3 regions of the Microbacterium sp. GXF6406 genome follow, and region 3 is predicted to be linked to each of the others. Evidence: predicted binding sites of a transcription regulator. Region 3 holds the regulator's gene; each other region holds the start of a gene.
What was found. The regulator HrcA, encoded in region 3, represses chaperone genes, less so after heat shock. The targets are predictions, from matches to a motif close to TTNGCACTCGNNNNNNNCGAGTGCNAA.
Positions count from the first base shown of each region.

Region 1: the regulator HrcA is predicted to act here: its motif matches at 1,705-1,731, upstream of groL (chaperonin GroEL).
Region 2: the regulator HrcA is predicted to act here: its motif matches at 4,463-4,489, upstream of groES (co-chaperone GroES).

Region 1 covers NZ_JBSJZH010000018.1:17,001-24,781, forward strand. The annotation lists gene groL (chaperonin GroEL) at 49-1,668, opposite strand; gene ACWAUG_RS10535 (LytR C-terminal domain-containing protein) at 1,780-2,355, opposite strand; gene ACWAUG_RS10540 (DUF3263 domain-containing protein) at 2,416-2,673, opposite strand; gene ACWAUG_RS10545 (DUF2332 domain-containing protein) at 2,683-3,675, opposite strand; gene msrB (peptide-methionine (R)-S-oxide reductase MsrB) at 3,756-4,169, shown strand; gene ACWAUG_RS10555 (nitroreductase family protein) at 4,166-4,708, shown strand; gene ACWAUG_RS10560 (DMT family transporter) at 4,709-5,653, opposite strand; gene ACWAUG_RS10565 (SOS response-associated peptidase family protein) at 5,734-6,387, shown strand; gene ACWAUG_RS10570 (tyrosine-protein phosphatase) at 6,392-7,111, opposite strand; gene ACWAUG_RS10575 (hypothetical protein) at 7,187-7,486, shown strand; tRNA gene ACWAUG_RS10580 (tRNA-Thr) at 7,549-7,624, opposite strand; gene ACWAUG_RS10585 (thioredoxin domain-containing protein) at 7,665-7,781, opposite strand, start outside.
Region 2 covers NZ_JBSJZH010000003.1:143,401-151,181, reverse strand. The annotation lists gene tsaB (tRNA (adenosine(37)-N6)-threonylcarbamoyltransferase complex dimerization subunit type 1 TsaB) at 1-121, shown strand, start outside; gene rimI (ribosomal protein S18-alanine N-acetyltransferase) at 122-598, shown strand; gene tsaD (tRNA (adenosine(37)-N6)-threonylcarbamoyltransferase complex transferase subunit TsaD) at 595-1,659, shown strand; gene ACWAUG_RS03620 (hypothetical protein) at 1,659-2,117, shown strand; gene ACWAUG_RS03615 (hypothetical protein) at 2,126-3,208, shown strand; gene ACWAUG_RS03610 (THUMP-like domain-containing protein) at 3,218-4,420, opposite strand; gene groES (co-chaperone GroES) at 4,577-4,873, shown strand; gene rarD (EamA family transporter RarD) at 4,975-5,898, shown strand; gene ACWAUG_RS03595 (ABC transporter substrate-binding protein) at 6,033-7,298, shown strand; gene ACWAUG_RS03590 (ABC transporter ATP-binding protein) at 7,423-7,781, opposite strand, start outside.
Region 3 covers NZ_JBSJZH010000007.1:113,589-121,369, reverse strand. The annotation lists gene lepA (translation elongation factor 4) at 1-617, shown strand, start outside; gene ACWAUG_RS06335 (DUF1990 family protein) at 680-1,333, shown strand; gene hemW (radical SAM family heme chaperone HemW) at 1,333-2,559, shown strand; gene hrcA (heat-inducible transcriptional repressor HrcA) at 2,615-3,649, shown strand; gene dnaJ (molecular chaperone DnaJ) at 3,690-4,799, shown strand; gene ACWAUG_RS06315 (16S rRNA (uracil(1498)-N(3))-methyltransferase) at 4,799-5,527, shown strand; gene ACWAUG_RS06310 (DUF2510 domain-containing protein) at 5,586-5,813, shown strand; gene ACWAUG_RS06305 (transglutaminase domain-containing protein) at 5,740-7,781, shown strand, end outside.

The DNA.
Region 1 (7,781 bases), on a different contig from region 3:
GAATGCCCCGGCCGCAAGGCCGGGGCATTCTTTCTGCTGGATCTGAACTCAGAAGTCCATGCCACCCGTCGGGTCGCCGGCCGGAGCCGCGACCTTCTCGGGCTTGTCTGCGACGACGGCCTCAGTCGTGAGGAAGAGACCAGCGATGGACGCGGCATTCTGCAGAGCCGAACGCGTGACCTTCGCGGGGTCGATGATGCCCGCTGCGAACATCTCGACGTACTCGCCCGTTGCCGCGTTGAGGCCCTGGCCGCCAGGCAGCTCGGAGACCTTGTGCGCGACGACGCCCGGCTCGAGGCCGGCATTCAGGGCGATCTGCTTGAGCGGAGCCGAGATCGCGACGCGGACGATGTTCGCGCCCGTGGCCTCGTCACCCTCGAGCTCGAGCCCGTCGAGAGCCTTGGTGCCGGCCTGGATCAGCGCGACGCCACCACCGGGGACGATGCCCTCCTCGACGGCAGCCTTCGCGTTGCGGACGGCGTCCTCGATGCGGTGCTTGCGCTCCTTGAGCTCGACCTCGGTCGCGGCTCCGGCCTTGATGACGGCGACACCACCGGCGAGCTTCGCCAGGCGCTCCTGCAGCTTCTCGCGGTCGTAGTCGCTGTCGGTGTTCTCGATCTCGCGACGGATCTGCGTGACGCGACCCTCGATCAGGTCGCCGTCGCCGGCGCCTTCGACGATCGTCGTCTCGTCCTTGGTGATGATGACCTTGCGAGCACGGCCGAGCAGGTCGAGCGTGGTGTTCTCGAGCTTGAGACCGACCTCTTCGGTGATGACCTGACCACCCGTGAGGATCGCGATGTCCTGCAGCTGGGCCTTGCGGCGGTCGCCGAAGCCGGGAGCCTTGACGGCGGCCGACTTGAAGATGCCGCGGATCTTGTTGAGCACGAGAGTCGCGAGAGCCTCGCCCTCGACGTCCTCGGCGATGATGACGAGCTCCTTGCCGTCCTGGATCACCTTGTCGACGACGGGGAGAAGATCCTTGATGTTGGAGATCTTCGAGTTGGCGATGAGGATGTAGGGCTCCTCGAAGACCGCCTCCTGGCGGTCGGGGTCCGTCACGAAGTACGGGTTCAGGTAGCCCTTGTCGAAGCGCATGCCCTCGGTGAGCTCGAGCTCGGTGCCGAAGGTCTGCGACTCCTCGACGGTGACGACACCTTCCTTGCCGACCTTGTCGATCGCCTCGGCGATGAGCTCGCCGATCGAGGAGTCAGCGGCCGAGATCGATGCCGTGGCGGCGATCTCTTCCTTGGACTCGATCTCCTTGGCGCTGGCGAGCAGCTCGGCGGTGATGGCCGCGACCGCCTTCTCGATGCCCTTCTTCAGGGAGATCGGGTCAGCACCGGCCGCGACGTTGCGCAGGCCTTCGCGCACGAGCGCCTGGGCGAGGACGGTCGCGGTGGTGGTTCCGTCACCGGCGACGTCATCGGTCTTCTTGGCGACCTCCTTGACGAGCTCCGCGCCGATCTTCTCGTACGGGTCGTCCAGCTCGATCTCCTTGGCGATCGAAACGCCGTCGTTCGTGATCGTGGGAGCGCCCCACTTCTTCTCGAGCACGACGTTGCGACCGCGCGGGCCGAGGGTCACCTTGACAGCGTCGGCGAGGATGTTCAGGCCGCGCTCGAGACCGCGACGGGCCTCCTCATCGAAAGCGATGATCTTTGCCATGAGTTTTGTCGTCCCTCCTGGACGTAGACGTTCTGTTTAGCACTCACAGTACGAGAGTGCTAACGCCCATTCTGGCACTCGACCCCAGCGAGTGCAAGCCGCGGAGGGAGACTATTCGACGGTTTCCTCATCGGACTGCGGAGCGCTGCTCGCGCGGTCGAGGCCGACGACGATGACGAGCTGCTTCAGCTCGGGATCGTTGGGGTCGGCGTAGAAGTCGCTCTGCTCGATGCGCGCGCCGCCGATCAGATCGGCCAGGCCCAGAGCGGCGAGTTCGTCATCCTCGGATACGTAGTAGACGGTCGTCTCCGGGAAGTCCTCCGCACCCGTGCTGCCCGAGCTCACGTCCTCCGCCGGCCAGCCCCCGTTGATGACGGTGTCGCGCAGTTGGACCTCGAGGCCCTCCTCGGAGGTGGCGTTGAGCACGAGCACCGAATAGCTCGTGTCGACGACGCCGGTCTCCTGCGGCGCGGGCGCAACGGTCGGCTCGACCTCGGGCGACAGGACGATGCGTCCCATCAGGACGAGCGAGACGAAGATGCCGACGACCACGATGACGAGCGCGGCGACGACCGACCACAGCAGAACGACCCAACCGTTCATCCCCGGGGCTTCGGCGCGGTGCGCTCCGACGCGTCCGGGCGAACGGGGAACATCATCGAAACGGTCTCTGTCGGGCTTGGGCACCCGTCGATGTTATCCGGCAATGCCTCGGAATCCCCACACAGCGGGCCGGAGCATGCCGGATCAGCCCGCGAAGCCGCGCATCCGCGACACGCGCTTGTCGGTGCGGTTCTCGCGCAGCCGACGCAGACGGCGAACGAGCAGCGGGTCGTACTCGAGCGCCTGCTCGGTGTCGATGAGCCTGCCGAGCAACTGGTAGTACCGCGCCGGGCTCATACCGAGGTTCGACCGGATCGCCTCCTCCTTCGCGCCGTTGTGACGCGGCCAGGCGCCTTCCAGCGTCAGGATCGCGCGATCGCGATCGGTGAGGTCTCCGAGCATGTCTTCAGGCTAAGCGTCCGTCGTGCCGCCGGCGGCACGCCACTCCCACCACCGGCCCAACGGGTCCGCTGCGGCGCGCACGCATCCGTCGAGGGCGACGACGGATCCGCGCCAATTCTGCGCGTCCACAGGCGGATTCCATCCGTCGTGAAGGGCCGGGGCGTCGATCGTGATCCAGCGCGCGGGCAGACGGCGGATGCCATCGATGAGCTGTTCGCGCCGCGAGCGCGGAATGTGCACGAGGACGCCCGGCGTGGTGATCACGAGCGTCGCATCGGCGGGTGCGGATGCTGCGAGCGCACCGATCCCGTCGACGGCATCCCCGCCCACCATCAGCGGCGGATCCTCGGCGACGATATCCAGCGCCGCCGTGATCCGCTCCTCGCGCCCGGTCTCCCCGGGCCAGACGAGGCCGCGCAGCCAGGCGCGGTCGCGGGCGTCGCGGGCGTCGAGCGGGTCGAGGTCGATTCCCGCGCGCCAGACGATCTCCGGCATGCGCAGCGGCGGGAGCTCTCCGCGCACGGTGCTGGTGAGGACGACGGGGCTCGGCCCGTCCTCGGGGTCGAGGGCGGCGCGCACCGTTCGAGCGTCGTCCACGAAGCGGTAGGAGTAGCGGTCCGGGTACAGGCACAGGCCACCCGACGCGCCGACCTCGAGCAGGGCGATCGGTCCGTCGATCTCGGACAGCACCGGAAGCAGGGCCGCCAGACGCAGGGGCTCGTTGGTCTGCACCCGGCGCGCGCTGCTCTCGGCGACGACGTCATCGGCATTGTCGATCACGAACCGGCGCCAGCCGTCGTATCCGACAAGGGGAGCGCCGAGCATGCGGGTCACGGCGAACACGAGCGGAGGCTGGCGATGGATGGCCGGAATCCGTGCGAGCACTGCTTGCACGACCGGATCGGATGCCACGCCGCGGGCCCATTCCGCGTAGAGGTCGGAGCGCCCGGGCGCCTCGTCCTCGGCGAAGCGGGCGTAGCGTTCACGAACAGCATCCGTCATGCATCCATTGTCACGCGTCGTCATGGATGACCCGCGCACACGTTCCCGGGGGCACAATGGAAGAGACCTCAGGAGGCGTGATGACGGATTACACCGTGAAGAAGACCGACGACGAGTGGCGCGAAGAGCTCGGCGATGAGCAGTTCGCCGTTCTCCGTCAGGCGGCGACCGAACGCGCCTGGACAGGCGAGCTGCTCGATGAGAGCCGTGCGGGCCTCTACACGTGCGGCGCCTGCAACGCGGAGCTCTTCAAGAGCGGCACGAAGTTCGACTCCGGATGCGGGTGGCCCAGCTTCTACGAATCGATCCGCCCCGATGCGGTCCAGCTCCTCGAGGACACCACCCTGGGCATGCAGCGCACCGAGGTGCGCTGCGCGAACTGCGGCTCCCACCTCGGCCATGTCTTCCCCGACGGTTTCGGCACGCCGACCGGCGACCGCTACTGCATGAACTCGCTGGCTCTGAACTTCACGCCCGGGTCCGATTCGGAGTGAGCGCGCTCGACGCTGTGCGTGCGCGGCAGTCGTGGTCCGAGGTCACCGAGCAGGCCCCGACCCGCGAGGAGCTGCTGCCGCTGGTCGCCGCCGCGGGCCGCGTCGCCGACCATTCATTCCTGCAGCCCTGGCGACTCATCGAGTTGCGCGGCGCCGACCGTGAACGGTTGGGTGCGGCGATCGCGAAGGCGCAGGGCGACAAGAAGCCGTCGACGAAGCCGCTGCGCGCATCCCTGCTGATCGCCGTGGTCGCCAGCTTTCGCAAGAGCGACAAAGTTCCGCACTGGGAGCAGGAGGCTGTCGCCTCCGGCGTCGCTCACACGCTCAGCCTGCTGCTGGACGAGGCCGGCTGGGGCGTGATCTGGCGAACCGGGTCGCACACCCGCACCAAGCCACTGCGCAAGGCGCACGGGCTGAAGAAGAACGAGGAGCTGCTGGGTTGGCTCTACGTCGGCGGCAAACCCGAGGGCAAGACCCCCGGACGCCGCAAACCCATCGATGCGGAGAGCATGCTCACCCGCATGCCCGAATCCGGCTGATCAGTTCCGGCGACGTCGCCAGGGCAGAGCCACGAGGACGGAAGCCACCGCGACGACGATCATCGCGAGAAGCTGCCAGAGCGCGGGGCCGGATGCCGCGGGCCACAGCACATCGATGACGACCGAGGCCGTCAGCTGGCCCAGTACCGACCCGAGCCCGAGCAGGAGCACCCCGGTGTGCGCGACGATCGCCGCGCCGAGCAGGATGTAGACGAAGCCGAGGAATCCGCCCACATAGAGCCAGGGCTCGGTCGGCAGCGCCTGCGGCGCACCGCGCAGCAGGACGCTGACCGTCGCCGCCGCCAGCAGGACGGTCGTTCCGGCGATGAAGCTCGTGAGCGTCGCGACCATGGGCGACTGCACGCGCTGCGCGAGGCGCCCGTTGGTCGCCGCCTGCCAGGCGATGCCGACTCCGGCGGCGAAGGGCAGCAGGAGCATCCACAGCGGTGCGTTGTCGAGCACGTCGCCGCTGAGCGAGATGCCGACCGCGGCGAGGGCGAAGACGCCGCCGAGCACACGGCCCGGTGTGACGGCCACGACGCCGGCCGGCCCGAACCCGATCCGGTCGAGCACGAGACCATGGATCGTCTGACCCGCCACGACGCCGACCGTGAACAGAGAGACGCCGAGCACCCCGGCGGTGAGCCCCTGCGTGGAGACCGTGAGCGCCCCGCAGGCACCGCCCACGAGCATCCAGGGAGGAATCGTGCGCGTGCGCACGCCGGTGCGCAGACGCGCGAAGGCCGCGCGGTGCCGCGCCCGAAGCGAGACGACGACGATGAGGATCGCGAGCCCGACGGCGAAGGAGATGAGCCCGGCGACGATTCCGTCGTCCAGGCGCACCCCGAGCACGCCGTTGATGCGGGCCTGGATCGCGGTCATGGCCCCGATCGACACCGCTGCGGCGATCGCGAGCGGCGCGGGGATTCTGCGGGTCTCGGACACTACAGAACCCTATCGAAATGCGCAGGCCACCCGGACACGGCGGCGTGCACAGTGTCCGTGGCCGGGGATACGCTGACGACATGTGCGCGAGCTACGGGTTGGATCCGCGATTCACCGATGTCGAGCTGCTGGCCGAGCAGGATGCCGCGATGCTCGAGGGTCTGCGCGAGTGGGCCGAGCACAACGCCGGTGAGACGTTGCGGCCGACCGGCCGCAACCGGCGCAACCTGAATCCGCTGATCGCCCCGGGGCCGCCGCCCGTGCTGCAGCCCGGCTGGTGGGGGCACCTCGTCGATGGCGCCCCGGCACCGTACCCATCCATCAACACGCGCTCAGAAAGACTGCAGCAACGGCCCGGGGCGCTCCGTCACCGGGCGATCGTTCCGGCGTCGGGATGGTTGGAGATGCGCAAGCCGGAACGGGTCTGGCACGAGTTCGGGCTCGGCCCGGGCATCGTCTTCGGCATGGCGGCCGTCACCCAGCACGGGCGCACCGCCGACGGAGAGGAGTACACCTGCTATTCCCTCGTGATGCGCCCCTCTCCCCCGCACCTGGCGGATGTGCATGACCGGATGCCTGTTCTCATCCCGACGTCGTTCGCCGACGAGTGGCTTCGAGCGGGTGCCGGGCGCGGTGTCATCGACGATGCGCTCGTGGCTGCAGCATCCCTTGACGAACGTGTGCGTGCGACCGCGCGTGCCGATGACCGCGGCGCGGCAGAACGCCTCTTCTGACGTTTCAGCCCGCCAGAAGTCGTGTGCGGAGACGGCTCTTCACACCATCATCGACGCCGGCGCGGGAGAGATACCCGTCGATCCCGCCGTCTCGAGCATCCAGCTCTGCGAGTGTCCGCGTCATGAGATCCGGCGGCGACCCCGCGAGCACCTCGATGAGCTCGTCCGTGACGGGCACCCGGAAGCGGCGGATCTTGCGCAGCATCCGCTCCGTCCACTCGCCCGACAGGTTCGCGGCGGTCGCCGCGTAGTCCGCGACGATGACGTCCCTGTCGATGCCGAGAGCCGTGAGCAGGAGGGCAACGACCAGCCCCGTGCGGTCCTTGCCCGCGGTGCAGTGCACGACCGCCCCGCCCTCGGCATCGGCGATCGCCCGGATCACCGTGCCGATGTCCTGCTGGTGGCGATCGAGCACGACGGCGTAGACCACCGGCAGGGTGAGCGTGCGCGGATCGACGCCGTGCGGGGCGCCGTCCATCGGCACGCGCAACAGCTCGATGCCGGTACCGCGCAGACGATCACGACCGCCGATGCGCCGGTCGAAACCCGAACGCAGATCGATCGCCTCCCGGATCCCGAGGTCCACGAGGCTGCGGCGTCCGTCACGGGTGAGCCGGTTCAGAGCGTCCGAGCGGAAGAGGAGGCCCGGGGTCAGCACGCCCGGCGCGACCTCCCGGAAGTTGAAGGTGCCCGGAACGTCCAAACGGGTGACCACATCGTCCATGCCGACATGCTAGCCACGATTCACCCCTGCCCGGCTATCGTGAGGGGCACAGCCGCAGACAGCGAGGAGAACGCGATGACCGAGGACAAGCCACGACCGCGTGCTCTGCGCGACGCCACCGCCGAGCCGCGCTTCGCAGCCCGCTACGCGACGATCGACGAAGTCGCCGAAATCCTCGGCGTCACACCCGTATCGCTTCGCCAGACGATGCGCCGCCGTGACGCCGGTGAAGCGTCCTCGGCCAGCGACGCGTTCATCGACCCGATCGGCAACGTCTCCGGCTACCTCTGGGACCGCGATGATCTGACCCCCGAAGCGGTCGAGGCCTGGCACAACCGCCCCCGCCGCGGCCGCAAGCCGAACAGCGCTCAGTAGCGTCCGGCTGCGACGATCGTGCTCCCACCATCGGCATGAAATGGAAGTGCCGCGAGAGCAATTGGAGCCGACTACGGGATTCGAACCCGTGACATCCTGTTTACAAGACAGGTGCTCTACCAGCTGAGCTAAGTCGGCGAACCCCTCCAGCTTAGCGATACGCCGGAGGGTCCTGAGTTCAGGGGGTCGCGGTCGGCGTGGGAGCCGGCGTGATCTCGGTGTCGCTGGCGACCGTCAGCACGAACTGCGAGAACTCGGCCGGATCCTTGAGCGAGCCCACATAGGCCTCGCCGTT
Region 2 (7,781 bases), on a different contig from region 3:
CGCCCTCGCCCGGGTCGGCGCTCGCGCCGTCGCCGCGGGGCGTCAGCTCGCCGACGCCGAACCGCTCTACCTGCGGCAGCCCGATGTGACGGTTCCCGGCGCACCGAAGCGCGTGAGCTGAATGACGATCCGCACCGCGACCGGAGATGATCTCGACGCCATCATGGCGATCGAGCGCGCTTCCTTCCCGACCGACGCCTGGAGCGCCGAGTCGATGGCGGCCGAGCTCGTCACGAATTACAGCCACTACGTCGTGGACGAGGATGCCGGTGAGATCATCGGCTATGCGGGGCTGCGGGCGATCCGCGGCAGTGCGGATGCCGATGTCCAGACCATCGCTCTCACGGCCTCGCGTCGCGGCGAGGGACGCGGGCGGGCCCTTCTGCGCACGCTGCTGGCGGAGGCCGTCGAGCGCCGTTCCCGTGAGGTATTCCTCGAGGTTCGCGCCGACAACCCCGGGGCGGAGGCGCTGTACGCCTCGGAGGGCTTCGAGGAGATCGGCCGTCGCCCGCGGTACTACCAGCCCGATGACGTGGATGCTGTGATCATGAAGCTCGACCTGCGCGGATGGGCGCGGGCGCAGGAGGAGAAGGCATGAGCGAACCGCTGGTTCTCGGCATCGAGACGAGCTGCGACGAGACGGGCATCGGCATCGTCCGGGGGCGCACGCTGCTGTCGAACACGATCGCCTCGAGCATGGACGAGCACGCCCGTTACGGCGGGGTCGTCCCCGAAGTCGCCGCGCGCGCCCACCTCGAGGCGCTGCAACCGTCGATCCGGGCGGCGCTCGCCGAAGCATCCGTCACTCTCGATGAACTCGATGCGATCGCCGTGACGAGCGGCCCGGGGCTGGCCGGTGCCCTCATGGTCGGCGTCGGCGCGGCGAAGGGGCTGGCCGTCTCTCTCGGCAAGCCGCTGTACGCCGTCAACCACCTCGTGGGCCACATCGCCGCCGATATCGTCACCCCCGACTCCGAGCCTCTCGAATACCCGACGATCGCGCTGCTCGTCTCGGGCGGGCACACCTCTCTCCTGCACGTGCGCGACTTGACGACGGATGTCGAGCTGCTCGGCGAGACGATCGACGACGCTGCGGGGGAGGCGTTCGACAAGGTCGCACGACTCCTGTCGCTGCCGTATCCGGGCGGCCCGCAGATCGACAGGGCTGCGCTCGACGGCGACCCGAAGGCGATCCGTTTCCCGCGGGGCCTGTCGAAGGCCTCCGATATGGCCAAGCACCGCTACGACTTCTCGTTCTCCGGTCTCAAGACCGCTGTCGCCCGCTGGGTGGAGCGCTGCGAGGCCGAGGGGCGAGAGGTCCCGGTCGCCGATGTCGCCGCGAGCTTCCGCGAAGCGGTCGTCGATGTGCTCGTGACCAAGGCGCTCGATGCCTGTGCGGAGCGCGGCGTTCCGCGTCTGCTGCTCGGCGGCGGCGTCATCGCGAACAAGCGCCTGCGGGAGGTCGCGATCGAACGTGCCGCAGCCGCCGGCGTGACGGTGCGGATTCCTCCGCTGTCGCTGTGCACCGATAATGGGGCCATGATCGCCGCGCTCGCCGCTGACCTCATCGCCTCCGGTCGGCGTCCGTCGACGCTCGCCTTCGGCGCCGATTCCACGTTGCCCGTCACCGAGATCCAGGTCGCCGAAAGGCCGGACTGATGAGCGAGCCGTCCGAAGCGCGGAAGATCGAGGGGGTCGCCCCCGAGGTCGAGGCGGTGCCCGGCACGACGCGCGTGCCCGGGGCTCCGCGGACCGGGTACACGCAGCTGCCGACCGGTCCGGTCGGCGTCGAGCCCGTCATCGCGACGGGCCCCGATGACACCGCCGGGCAGCCCACCGTGCAGTGGGCGCCGAACGATCTGCTCATCGCGGAGGACACCACGCGTCTGGCGCCCTGGGCGCTGGTCGCAGCGATCGTCGCGCTGATCGCCTCCTGGTTCGTCGGCTGGGGCATCCCGCTCGCCGTCGTCGCGGTCGTGGCGGCGATCATGTCGCTGCGCCGGGCCGTCGAATCGCGTTCGATCGCGATCTGGGCGCTCGTTCTCGGCATGGCGGCGACGATCTTCAGCCTCGGCTGGCTGCTGTGGGCCGCGCAGCAGTACGAGAAGCTCGGGTAGGTGTTCGGGTGAACAGCGACGAGTCGGCAGAGCTTCGGGCGCTGCAGGCCAGAGTCTACGGACGTGATGGTGCGGCGACAGATGCCGACCGTGCTCGGATGGATGAGCTCATGGGGCGGCTGGCGCCCATTCCTCCGGTTCTCGAACCCGTTCCGGCCCTGGCCGTCGAGGACGCTGCGCCGGTCGAGACGCCGGCGGATGCCGAGGCTGCTGACGCCTCGGAGGAATCAGCCCTCGGCGCATCCGTCACCCTCGCGGCGCCTCGCCGTCCGCTCTTCGCCCGCGGGTCGGTGCTCGCCGGAATCGGGCTGCTCGCCGGTTTCGCCCTGGGCTGGCTGGCCTTCGGGTGGGACACGGCAGGTTTCCTGCTGAATCTCGAGAACGCCGAGATGCGCGCCGAGCTCGAGGCGAGCGGCGATTACGACCCGGCCTCGGTCGTCGCGGTGGGGGCGCAGTACGGCGCGGTCGGCTGGCTCGCGACGGCGGATGAGGGCACCCTCGAGTGCGCGATCGCGACGGCCGGAGGGCGGGTGGTGGACGAGTGCCTGGACGCCGACGAGATCGACGAGATCGACGGCCGGGGGTACCTCGGCAGCTCCGTCTTCGTCCCTTCCGATGGCGGCGCGGAGCTCAACGTGGCCTTCTGGATGGCGCCGGGCATCGGTGGTGAACGGGTGGCTCTCTTCCAGAGGTGGGACACCCAGCCCTATGACTGGACGGAGCAGTTCACCGACGACGAGGTCGCCAGCGCCATCACGGTCTCCGCAGCATTCGACCTCGACCCGCAGGAGCTGCAGCTGGTCGGCTACGACGGAGACTCCCCGGTCTGGGGTGCCTGGGGGAATCAGAGCTATTGCGTGATGGCTTACGGCGATGAGGGGGCGTTCCAAGCGTGCGGCGATATGGAGACCGGCGCCGACCTCGTGCTCGAGCAGACCGTGGACGGCCTGCGCACGGAGTACATCGTCAGCCGCTACTCGACCGGCAACCCGTCGCTGACGATCCTCCGCATGCCGGACACCACGGAGTACTTCCTCGACTCCGACGAGAGCGCGTCGATCGATGACACGACCGGAGAGGTCTCCGGCTGATCAGCGGTCTCAGACCCGATCGGCGAGGATCGCCAGGCGCTTATCGCCCACCCGTGTCAGCACCAGCGTCGCGGATTCCGTGCCCGAGAGGTTCAGCTTCTTGCGGAACTGCGCCGGGTCGATGTCCATGCCGCGCTTCTTGATCTCGAGCGTACCGATGCCGTGGGCGCGCAGGACAGCGTTGATCGCCTTCGGATTCGCGGCCATCACTTCGCGCACGCGGAAGCTCTGGACGAATGGGCTCGTCACGGCCGCATCACCGGTGAGATAGGCGATCTTCTCATCCAGCATCCCGGCTTCCAGGCTCCGGGCGACGTCGCCGATCAGACGGGCGCGGATGACCGCACCATCGGGTTCGTGCAGGAATGCGCCGAGACCACGCACCTCGGCATCGACGGCGTCGTCCGCCGCGGTGAGCTCGTGCGACTCGTCGCCCCGGATCACCAGCGCCGCGCGGCGCACTCGCTCGCGGGCGAGGGACCCCGACCAGAGCACGAGCTCGACCACGCTGCCGTCGACGCTGACCCACTGCGCCTCGGCATCACCGGGGATGAGATCGCGATCCAGCGCCGGGCCGAGCTTGATGCCGACCGGCATGCGGGTCGCCAGCTCGAAGGCCCAGTCGAGAGAGGGGGAGTAGTCGGATGCCGCGACCCGCCGCGTCTCGCTGTGACCGGCCGTCCGACGGGCCGGATCCAACCAAATGGCCGTGCGCTGCTCGTCCGCGGCGAACCGCTCGGCGAACTCCTCCGCCGTGCCATGGTGCACCGAGGCATCCGTGCCGAAGGGGGCGAGGTTGTAAGCGGCGATCGCCGCGGTCACCTCATCGGCATCCACCGCATCCACCCGCAGACCCGCGCCTGCGAAAGCCAGCGAGTCGCCGCCGATGCCGCAGCCGAGATCGGCGACGCGCTCGACGCCCGCGCGGCGCATGCGGCCCGCATGGCGGGCGGCGACGCCGAGACGGGTCGCCTGCTCGTAGCCGGCTCGGGTGAACAGCATCCGCTCGGCGAAATCTCCGAACTTGGCGGCGCCGCGAACCCGCAGGTGCGCCTGGCCGACGATGGCCGAGACGAGATCGGGGGAATGGCCCGCGGCGCGCAGCTTCGAGACGGCCTGGGCGACGTCACCGGTCGAGGCGAGCGGGCCGACTTCGTCGAGGAGCCGGAGGCCATCGGGGGTGAGCAGCGCGGTGAGCTCGGACATCTCCATCCGACAAGCTTAGATCGGCCCGACGGAGCCCGCCCGTCGGAATTGGCACTCGCATTGCATGAGTGCCAGCCGACCCCATACACTTGTGATTAGCACTCTCGGGTTGAGAGTGCGAACGAATCTTTCGTGTCAGCGTAAAGAAAGAAGAGGTAGACCGTGTCGGTTTCCATCAAGCCGCTCGAGGACCGCATCGTCATCCAGCAGGTCGAGGCCGAGCAGACCACCGCGAGTGGCCTGGTCATCCCTGACACTGCCAAGGAGAAGCCCCAGGAGGGCCAGGTCGTGGCCGTCGGCCCCGGTCGCATCGACGACAACGGCAACCGCGTTCCGCTCGACGTCGCCGTCGGCGACCGCGTCCTGTACAGCAAGTACGGCGGCACCGAGGTGAAGTTCGGCGCTGACGAGTACCTGGTGCTCTCGGCTCGCGACGTCCTCGCCGTCGTCGTCCGCTGATCGCTCTCAGCAGATCTTGATCGGCGCGAACGCCGATCGGAGAAGGCCCGGATGCCACGGCATCCGGGCCTTCTATCATCCCCGGGCATAGGGTGAACCTCGTGACCCGCCAACGCGCCGAGCAACCCGCCGGTATCGCCTACTCGGTCGGGGCGTACCTGCTGTGGGGGTTCCTCCCGCTCTACTTCCTGACGCTCGCGCCGACCGGGCCCTGGGAGATCGTCGCAGCACGCGTCGTCTTCTCGCTCGTCTTCTGCCTCGTGCTGCTCACCGCCATGCGCGGATGGCGGCGCATCATCGCGATCATCCGGCAGCCGCGTCTTCTCGGATGGACCGCCCTGGCCGGCCTGCTCATCTACATCAACTGGCAGGTTTTCCTCATCGGAACCCTCACCGGCCACGTCGTCGAGACGTCGCTGGGATACTTCATCAACCCCATCGTCACGGTGCTGCTGGGCGTGCTCGTGCTGCGCGAGCGCATCCGCCGACTGCAGTGGGCGGCCATCGGCATCGCCGCGCTCGCGGTGGCCGTCATCATCATCGGCTACGGCTCCTTCCCGTGGATCGCCCTCTCGCTCGCAGCTTCCTTCGGCGTCTACGGACTCATCAAGAAGCGCATCGGCGCGGCTGTCGACGCCGTCAGCGGACTCACCCTCGAATCCTTCTGGCTCCTGCCCATCGCGATCGTCCAGCTGATCATCGTCGCGCAGACCACCGGCATAACACTCGGCTCCTCCGGCACCGTGCACACCGCGCTCATGCTGTTCGCCGGAATCGCCACCGCGGTGCCGCTGCTTCTGTTCGCCGCCGGCGCCCGGCGCATCGACCTCACCCTGATCGGAATGATCCAGTTCATGACGCCGATCATGCAGTTCCTCACCGGAGTGCTGATCCTCGAGGAGCCTATGCCGCTGGAACGCTGGATCGGATTCGCGATCGTCTGGTGCGCCGTCATCGTCTTCGTCATCGATCTGGTCCTCGCCGCGCGCCGAGGGCGCCGCAGCCGCCCCGCCGCGATCGTCTGAGCCCCGGCATCCCGGCGAAAAGCCCGATCAGACCGTTAACGCATCGCAACACAACGCGACAGGGTTCGCCGCTACCGTTGTTTCACGGACGGCGCCCGAGTCGTTCGGGAATCATGATCTAGCAAGGGAGCAGCATGAGTCTCTTCACCAGTACGCGCGCACGAAAATTCCTCGGCGGTATGGCCCTGGTCAGTGCGGGCGCTATCGTTCTGACCGGGTGCGGTGGGGGCACCGGAACCGATGATTCGGCCGACCCATCCACTCCCACTGATCGTGAGGACCTCACGCTCAGCATCGGCACCGTCCTTCCCCAGACCGGGCAGCTCGCCTACCTCGGCCCGCCGGAAGAGGCTGGTGTCGGCCTCGCTGCCGCCGAGATCAACGCGGCGGGGCTCGGCATCACGGTCGACGTCCAGTACGGCGACTCCGGCGACGCCGACAACAAGGCGTTCGAGACGACGGTTCCGAGGCTGCTCGACTCCGGCGTGTCCGCGCTCATCGGCGCGGCCTCGTCGGGCGTCACCAAGCTCTTCCTCGACCAGGCCATCAGCGCGGGAGTCATCACCTTCTCACCGGCGAACACCTCGCCGGACTTCACGGATTGGGATGACAACGACCTCTATTGGCGCACCGCCCCCAGCGACCTGTTGCAGGGTGAGGTCCTCGCCACGGAGATCGGTCTCGACGGGCATGCCAACCTCGGCATCATCTACCTCAACGACGCCTATGGCTCCGGCCTGGAGGCGTCGCTGACGGAGAACTTCGAGGCCGGCGGCGGAACGGTCGTGGCATCCGAGGCCTACAACGCCAACGACACGTCGTTCGATGCACAGGTCAGCTCGATCCTCGCGCAGAGCCCCGACGCGGTCGCCGTGATCGGCTTCGAGGAGACCTCGACGATCATCCCGGCATTCATGTCGAACGGCTTCGACGGCAGCAAGTTCTACCTCGTCGACGGCAACACTCAGCAGTGGGGCGCCGACATGCCGGGCTCGATCGAGGGGAGCAAGGGAACCCAGCCGGGCCCCGTGCTCGCGGACGACTTCCAGCAGCGTCTGATCGACCAGTGGCAGGAGCAGGCCGGGGAAGAGCTCGTCGACTTCAACTACGGCGCAGAATCGTACGATGCGGTCGTGCTGCTCGCGCTCGCTTCGCTCGCCGCCAATTCGACGGATGCCGCCGACATCGCCGGCTTCCTGCAGGAGGTCTCCGGGGGCTCGGGCGACGGTGAGAAGTGCGAGTCGTTCGAGGCCTGCGCGCAGATCATCCTCGACGGAGGCACCGCCGACTACGACGGCTACTCCGGAGCCATCACCTTCGACGACAACGGCGACCCGACGGAAGCCACGATCGGCGTCTTCCAGTACGGCGCCGACAACACCCACACCCGTATCAACTGATCTGTCAGGAAGGGGCCGGGCGCTGCGGCATCCGGCCCCTTCTCTGCGCCCGGGCGTGGGATGGAAAATACGGCTCCAATCGGGTCGTGAGCCGTGAAATCCACCCCGCGCCGTGCGCGCGGCGTCAGTCCTCGCCGAGCGTCCCGAGGTAGAGCCCGATCACCTTCGGGTCGTTCAGCAATTCGCGTCCGGTGCCGGTGTGCGCGTCGTGCCCCTGGTCGAGCACGTATCCGCGGTCGCAGATCTGCAGGCAGCGGCGTGCGTTCTGCTCGACCATGATGGTGGTGACGCCGGCCTTGTTGATGTCGGAGACCCGGATGAAGGCATCGTCCTGCCGCACGGGGGAGAGCCCGGCGGATGGCTCGTCGAGCAGCAGCACCGATGGGTCCATCATGAGCGCCCGCGACATGGCGACCATCTGCCTTTCACCGCCCGACAGCGATCCGGCTCGCTGCTTGAGACGTCCGCCGAGCTCCGCGAAGA
Region 3 (7,781 bases):
TCGCAGAGCCCATGGTCAAGACCGCGATCCTCCTGCCCAAGGACTATGTCGGCGCCGTCATGGAGCTGTGCCAGTCGCGCCGCGGCTCGCTGCTGGGCATGGAGTACTTCAGCGAGGAGCGCGTCGAGCTTCGCTACATGATGCCCCTCGGCGAGATCGTCTTCGACTTCTTCGACCACCTGAAATCCAAGACGCAGGGCTATGCGAGCCTCGACTACGAGCCCGCCGGCCAGCAGACCGCCGATCTCGTGAAGGTCGACGTGCTGCTCCAGGGCGACAAGGTCGACGCGTTCAGCGCCATCGTCCATCGTGAGAAGGCCTACGCATACGGAACGCTCATGACCGAGCGACTGCGCAAGCTCATCCCTCGCCAGAACTTCGAAGTGCCGATCCAGGCGGCGATCGGCGCGCGCATCATCGCCCGCGAGACGATCCGCGCCCTCCGCAAGGATGTGCTCGCCAAGTGCTACGGCGGTGACATCAGCCGTAAGCGGAAGCTGCTCGAGAAGCAGAAGGAGGGCAAGAAGCGCATGAAGATGGTCGGTCGCGTCGAGGTCCCCCAGGAGGCGTTCATCGCCGCGCTCTCCGGTGACGTCGAGGGCAAGGACAAGAAGTAGGCGTGGCATCCTCATCGCGTGTGGGGGTGTTCGTCCAGGACCGTCCCAGTAGTCTGGGTGTCATGCGGCGTGGGACATTCCGGGACGAGACGGTCGATTACGCAGCGGTCGGCGCAACACACGCCCCTGATCTGATGCAGTATCCGCCGGAGCGCAGCGTGCCGGCGGAGAACTCCTGGAGGATCGGCAGCGGCGAGGAGCGTTTCCGAACCGCCGGAGATGCGTTGCTGTCCTGGACGGCTCAGCGTGCCGCGGGTCTGCACGTCGAAGATGTGCGCCCTGCCGCCGGTCCTACCTACGCGGGCGTGAGTTTCGACGCCGAGGGAAACCCGGTTGCGCCGAGCAAGCGCGAAGTCGAGCAACGCTTCGACGCCGAGGGGACGCCCTTCGTCGGCCCGGGCATGACCCTGACGCTGCGCGGCCGCGTCTCCGGCATGCGCGCGGATGCCGAGCTGCGGGTCATCTCGGTGAACGAGGAGCCCCGTCGGATCGGCTTCGTGCTGGGCACGGTGGGCGGTTCCGTCGTAAGCGGCGAGGAGCTCTTCGAGATCGACTGGCGCGAGGACACGGATGAGGTCTGGTTCACCGTGCGCGCATTCGACGCGCCGGTGTCCGTGCTCTACCGTTTCGTTCCGGGGCTCGTGAAGCGGCGGCGCAAGGAGCTGTTCGACCGCTATCTGCGTGCGATCTCCCCGCTCTACGCGACGCCGCTCTGATGGCCGGTGCTCTGCCGCTCGGGGATCCTGCTCCGAGCGATGGTCGTCTGCCCGCTGATCTGCCGATCGATGCGCAGGTTCCATTCTCGGCGTATCTGCACATCCCGTTCTGCCGTGTGCGGTGCGGCTACTGCGACTTCAACACCTATACCTCCAGCGAGTTGCGCGGCGCCCGTCAGGACGATTACGCCGACACGCTCCGGGCGGAGATCGCGCTCGCGAAGCGGGTTCTGGGCGATGCGGGTGCGCTGCGCCCGATGGACACGGTCTTCTTCGGCGGAGGCACGCCGACACTTCTTCCGGCGGGCGATCTCGCACGGATGCTCGAAACGGCCATCGACGCCTTCGGGATCCGTGAGGGCGCCGAGGTCACAGTCGAGGCGAACCCCGACACGGTGACGGATGAGGTTGCGCGCACGCTCGCCGACGCCGGAGTCACCCGGCTCTCGGTCGGCATGCAGTCGGCCGTGCCGCATGTGCTGGCGGCGCTGGACCGCACGCACCGGCCCGAGAACGTCCGCGCAGCGGTTGCAGCGGCGAAGGGCGCGGGCCTCGAGGTTAGTGTCGACCTGATCTACGGCGCCCCCGGGGAGTCCCTCGCCGATTGGGAGGCTTCGCTGGATGCTGCGCTCGCGCTCGAGTCCGACCACATCTCCGCCTACGCCCTGATCATCGAGGACGGCACGAAGCTCGCCCGTCAGATCCGTCGCGGCGAGGTGCCGCGCCCTGATGATGATCTTCAGGCCGACATGTACGAGACGGTGGATTCCCGCCTGGCCGCGGCCGGCTTCGAGTGGTACGAGGTCAGCAACTGGGCGAGGTCGGTGCCGGGCGCCGATCACCGGTCACTCCACAATCTCGCCTACTGGCGGGGGAGCGACTGGTGGGGTTTCGGCCCCGGTGCGCACAGCCATGTCGCGGGTCTGCGCTGGTGGAATGTGAAGCATCCGGCAGCCTATGCGCAGCGGCTCGCGGCATCCGAGTCCCCGGCAGCGGGAACCGAGCGCCCCGATGCGGCGTCTCATCTTCTGGAGCGGGTTCTCCTCGAGACCCGCCTGGCGGAGGGCATGGCCGTCATCGATCTTCCGGAGGCGAATCGCACCCGCGTTGCCGGGCTCATCGCAGATGGGCTCGTGGACGCTCCGGCAGCCCTTCGCGGCCGGATCCGGTTGACGCTGAAGGGCCGGCTGCTCGCGGATGCCGTGGTGCGCGAGCTGACGGATTGAGCACCGGGGTAGAATTGGCACTCCGGGTATCTGAGTGCCAGAAGGGAGGCGCGACATGGTCACCGAGCGAGGACTCCAGGTTCTTCAGGCCATCGTCCAGGACTACGTCGAGACGCATGAGCCGGTCGGCAGCAAGTCGATCGTCGACCGTCATTCCTTCGGCGTCTCGGCCGCGACGATCCGCAACGACATGGCCCAACTCGAGGACGAAGAACTCATCACGGCTCCGCACACCTCCTCAGGTCGCGTGCCGACGGACAAGGGCTACCGGGTCTTCGTGAACCATCTGGCGCAACTGCGCCCTCTGTCCTCGGCGCAGCGCAATGCGATCGAGGGCTTCCTCACGGATCCCGCCGACCTCGACGACCTCATGGCGCGCACGGTCCGTGTGCTGACCCGTCTGACGGGCCAGGTCGCTCTCGCGCAGTACCCGTCGTTCGCCCGCGCGCACCTCACGCATATCGAGCTGGTGGCGCTCGCCCCGAACCGGGTCCTCGTCGTGCTCGTCACGGATGCCGGCGGAGTCTCGCAACGGATCGCCGGGCTGCCGTTGGATCTCGACGACGCCGAGGTCGCCGTGGTGCGGGCACGGCTGTCGGCCCTGCTCACCGGCCAGACGGTGCGCGAGGCGACCGACCGCGTGCAGGCGCTGCAGAAGGGCTCCGAGCCTTCGCGCATCGATGTCGCGGCCCGTGCGCTGGCGTCCGTGATCGGCGAGGAGCTCGCCGAGTTCCGCCAGGAGCGGCTCGTGATGGCGGGAGCCGCGACACTCGCGCGACGCGAACAGGACTTCCGCGGCAGCATCCACCCGCTCCTCGAAGCAATCGAGGAGCAGGTGACCCTGCTGCGGCTGATGAGCGAGATGGTGACCGACGAGCATGGTCTCGCGGCGAGCATCGGCGCCGAGAACGAACCGTTCGGGCTGCCCGAGGCATCCATCGTCGCGAGCAACTATCTGACTCCGGGAGGAACAGCGCGCGTCGGCGTGATGGGTCCCACCCGGATGGACTACCCGAGCAATCTCGCGGCGGCGCGGGCTGTGGCCCGCTACCTCTCGCGCATGCTCGACGAAGACGAGGCGCGCCGCTGAAGCGGTACGCGCGTGTGCACGCACACGCAGGAAGGTGATTGTGGCGGACCATTACGAAGTCCTCGGAGTTTCCCAGGACGCATCGACGGATGAGATCAAGAAGGCGTACCGCAAGCTCGCTCGGCAGCTGCATCCCGATGTGAACCCGGGGGAGGATGCGGCCGAACGGTTCAAGCTCGTCACGCACGCCTATGACGTGCTCAGCGATGACGACTCGCGTCGTCGTTACGACATGGGCGGCGGGGACGGCGCCGGCGGCGACTTCGGAGGGTTCGGCGGCTTCGGGGACATCTTCGAGACGTTCTTCGGCGGCCAGGGCGGAGGGCGCGGTAACCGCCCGCGCTCGCGCAAGGAGCGCGGACAGGATGCGCTCGTGCGCGTCACGATGGAGCTCGGCGACGTCATCTTCGGCGCGCACCGCGACATCGAGGTAGACACCGCGGTGCTCTGCGAGACCTGTCAGGGCGCCTGCACGCAGCCGGGCACTTCGCCCGCCACCTGCGACATCTGCCATGGCACCGGACATGTGCAGCGCCAGGTGCGGAGCCTCCTCGGAAACGTCGTCACCTCGCAGCCCTGCGGCAGCTGCTCCGGTTACGGAACCGTCATCCCGCACCCGTGCGGGTCGTGCCACGGCGAGGGGCGTGTGCGCTCGCGCCGCACCGTTTCGCTCGACATTCCCGCGGGCGTCGAGACCGGGCTGCGCCTGCAGCTGCCCGGATCCGGCGAGGTCGGCCGTGCCGGTGGTCCGAACGGCGACCTCTACGTCGAGATCTCGGTCGCCTCGCACGCCGCGTTCAGCCGCGACGGCGACGATCTGCTGGCGACGCTGGAGGTCTCGATGGCCGATGCGATCCTCGGCACCCAGACCTCGATCCAGGGCCTCGATGGCCAGGTCGATCTGGAGATCCGCTCGGGTGTGCAATCCGGCGACATCCTGACGATCAAGGGGCGCGGCGTGACTCCGCTGCGCGGCACGCAGCGCGGCGACCTCCGTGTCGCCGTTCAGGTCGTCACCCCGACGAAGCTCGACTCGGCGCAGCGCAAGCTCATCGAGGACTTCGCCAAGAAGCAGAAGGCACCGGCACCGCAATTGGCCCAGTTCCAGCAGGGACTGTTCTCGAAGCTGCGCGACAAGTTCCGCGGCTGATGGCACTGCACTTCCTCGCCCCGACCTGCACCGATGCGCGCATCGGCGACATCGTGGCGCTCACGGGAGCCGAGGCGAAGCACGCGGCCGTCGTGCGCCGGTTGCGGGTGGGGGAGCAGGTGACGCTCGGCGACGGGGCCGGCATCTGGCTCGAGGGAGTCGTGACCGATGTCTCCGCGTCGCTGGTGAACGTCGAGGTCACGGGACGCCGCGCACAGGACGCTCCGACCATACGTCTCTTCCTCGCGCAGGCACTCGCAAAGGGCGACCGTGACGAGCTCGCGGTGCAGACTTCCTGCGAACTCGGCATCGATGGTGTCATCCCGTGGCAGGCCACGCGCAGCATCTCCCGCTGGGAGGGTGCGAAAGCCGTCAAGGGACGCGAGCGGTGGGCGACCATCGTGCGTGAAGCAGCGAAGCAGGCGCACCGCGCCTGGGTGCCGCCGGTGGCGGAGCCCGTGACGACCGGTCAGCTGATCGCGGCATCCGAGGGGCGGCGGATGCTGGTGCTCGATCCGACGGCGACGACGAAGCTCTCACAGATCCGGGCGGATGAGCGCGACATGGTCCTGATCGTGGGGCCCGAGGGCGGCATCGCTCCGGAGGAGCTCGCGAAGTTCGACGAGGCCGGGGCCGAGAGGGTGCTGCTGGGCGACACGGTCGTGCGTACATCCACCGCGGGGCCGGCGGCCATCGCCGTGCTCTCGGTCGCGCTCGAGCGCTGGTAGCGGCGACACAATCCAACAGTGACGACGGGTGCGCCGATGCGCCTGTGAAGGGACAGCGATGACGGAAGCCGCAGCACCGGGCTGGTATGACGATCCGGCCGGAGCGGCGTCGTACCGTTACTGGGACGGCACGCAGTGGACCGAGTCCACGAGCGACGCGGAAGAAGCCGTCGAATCGGCGCCCGCCATCGCGCTGGAGGAGCGGCAGCGCCGTGTGCGACGGCATCGCCGGCATCGGTATCGCCGCGGTGATCGCGCTGATCGCGGGAGGACTCGTCGTCGCTGAGGCCATCGGAGGCCGGGATCCGAGCGGCACGGTGATCGCCGGCGGCTACGCCTGGGCGCCCGTGGTGGAGTTGGCAGCGGAGGAATCGCTCGAGGTGCCGATGCGCGTGGACCCGCGCACATTGCCGGATGGCGATGAGGACGGCGTCTTCGCAATCTTCTTCGACAGTGCTCTGACAGATTCGTTGCCGCACAACGATCTCTGGAGCGAGAAGGATCAGACGGTCGCGATCCGCCCGTGGGAGGACGCCGAGCTTCGTGTGAGCAGCGGTTTGCCTGAGCTGCTGCGAACGACGAGTGTGCCCTACTTCGATCCGGTCGCTGAGGAGCTCGAGGACGCCGACGACTGGATCCGCGCGTCGTGGATGAGCTATGAGACCTATTACGTCGTGCAGTACTACGACCGCGATGGCGAGCTCCGCGACACCCCGTTGGTGCACACCGTGCGCTCATCCGACCACGAGATGTTCTTCGACACCATCGTGCCGACCTTCTCGATGGTCGGCACCGGTGGCAGCGTGAAGGCCACCTGGAATGCGCCGGAAGGTGCCGATGACAGCACCGAATACTTCCTCATCAAGAGCGACATCGGTTACGGCGGGCACACGGGCCCCTCGGTCGTCGCATCCACGACAGAGACGAGCAGGACCTCGAAACCGCCGACGCACGGAGAGGCTCCGGAACGAACGTTCAGCCTGTTCTCGGGCTTCTCCGTCGACGAGACCGGCGGGTCGCTGTTCACCTACGAGGAGCCGGAGCCGCTCGCGCACATGGCGGTCGTCGCCGTCGGGGGCGGCAAGCACTCGCGGATCAGCTATATCGACGCGAACTCCGTGATCGGAGCCGTGCCCTTCGACAGCGCATACAACGCCTATCGCGACATGTTCGATCTCAGCGATAACGGTGATTTCAGTGCGACCCCGACGCAGTATCCGGTCACGACGCTCAACGGCGACACCATCACGATGCCGCTGCGTCTGGACCCGACGACGATCTCCCCGCACGTCGTGACGCTCGGGATGTTCCTCTCGGGCGATGAAGACGCGCAGATGACCGGCCTCGTGAAGGGGGCGGTACCGGGAACGGACTTCCGGGTGACCCTCTACACGCTCAAGCCGGACGGCGTTTCGGAAGCGGATTGGCCGGCACGCATGGCCGACTACGTCTCGGCGTACAACGAAAGAGCGTCCATGGAGATGCCGAAGACGGGAGCGGTGACGACGTTCGCGGATCTCACCGGATCCCCGAACAACGTGACTCCGTCGACCGTCGCACCGGTGAGCGAGTACGAGCTCTTCGCTACGGACGAGTTGACCCGGTACATCGCCGCGAACCTCGCCGCCAGCGAACAGGCGGTCGATCTGAGCGCCTACGCCGGGAAACCGGGTCTCCCCGCTCCGGCGGATGCGTACCGAACGGCCTACATCCAGAATCCGCTCATCAGCGCGGTCGTGGACAGCGCCGTCATCGAGAAAGAGATCCTCTACGTCACCTATCGCGAAGATGCCGATGCGGTGAAGAAGATCCAGTCCCGGCTGAGCGCCCTGGCGGAGGGCATCATCGCCGAAATCGTCGACGCCGGGATGAGCGATGCCGACAAAGCCGGCGCCATCAACGCCTGGATGGTCGACAACATCGAATACGACTACGAGACCTACACAGAAGTCTCGTCGAACAGCATCCTGGCGGAACCGGTCGGTGACCAATGGAGGGCATGGGACTCGCACGGCGCGCTGATCGACGGACTGGTGGTCTGCGGAGGATACGCCGACGCCTTCAACCTCCTCGCCCGCGAGGCGGGCCTGGAATCGGTGTACGTGTCCGGTAATACGGTCGGCGGCGCCCATGCGTGGAACCACGTCCTGATCGACTGGCGATGGAAAGCCATCGACACGACGTGGAACGACGGCGCGGACTCGACCCGCTATCTGCTCATCGACGAATCGGACTTCACCGGGATGGCGCAGCG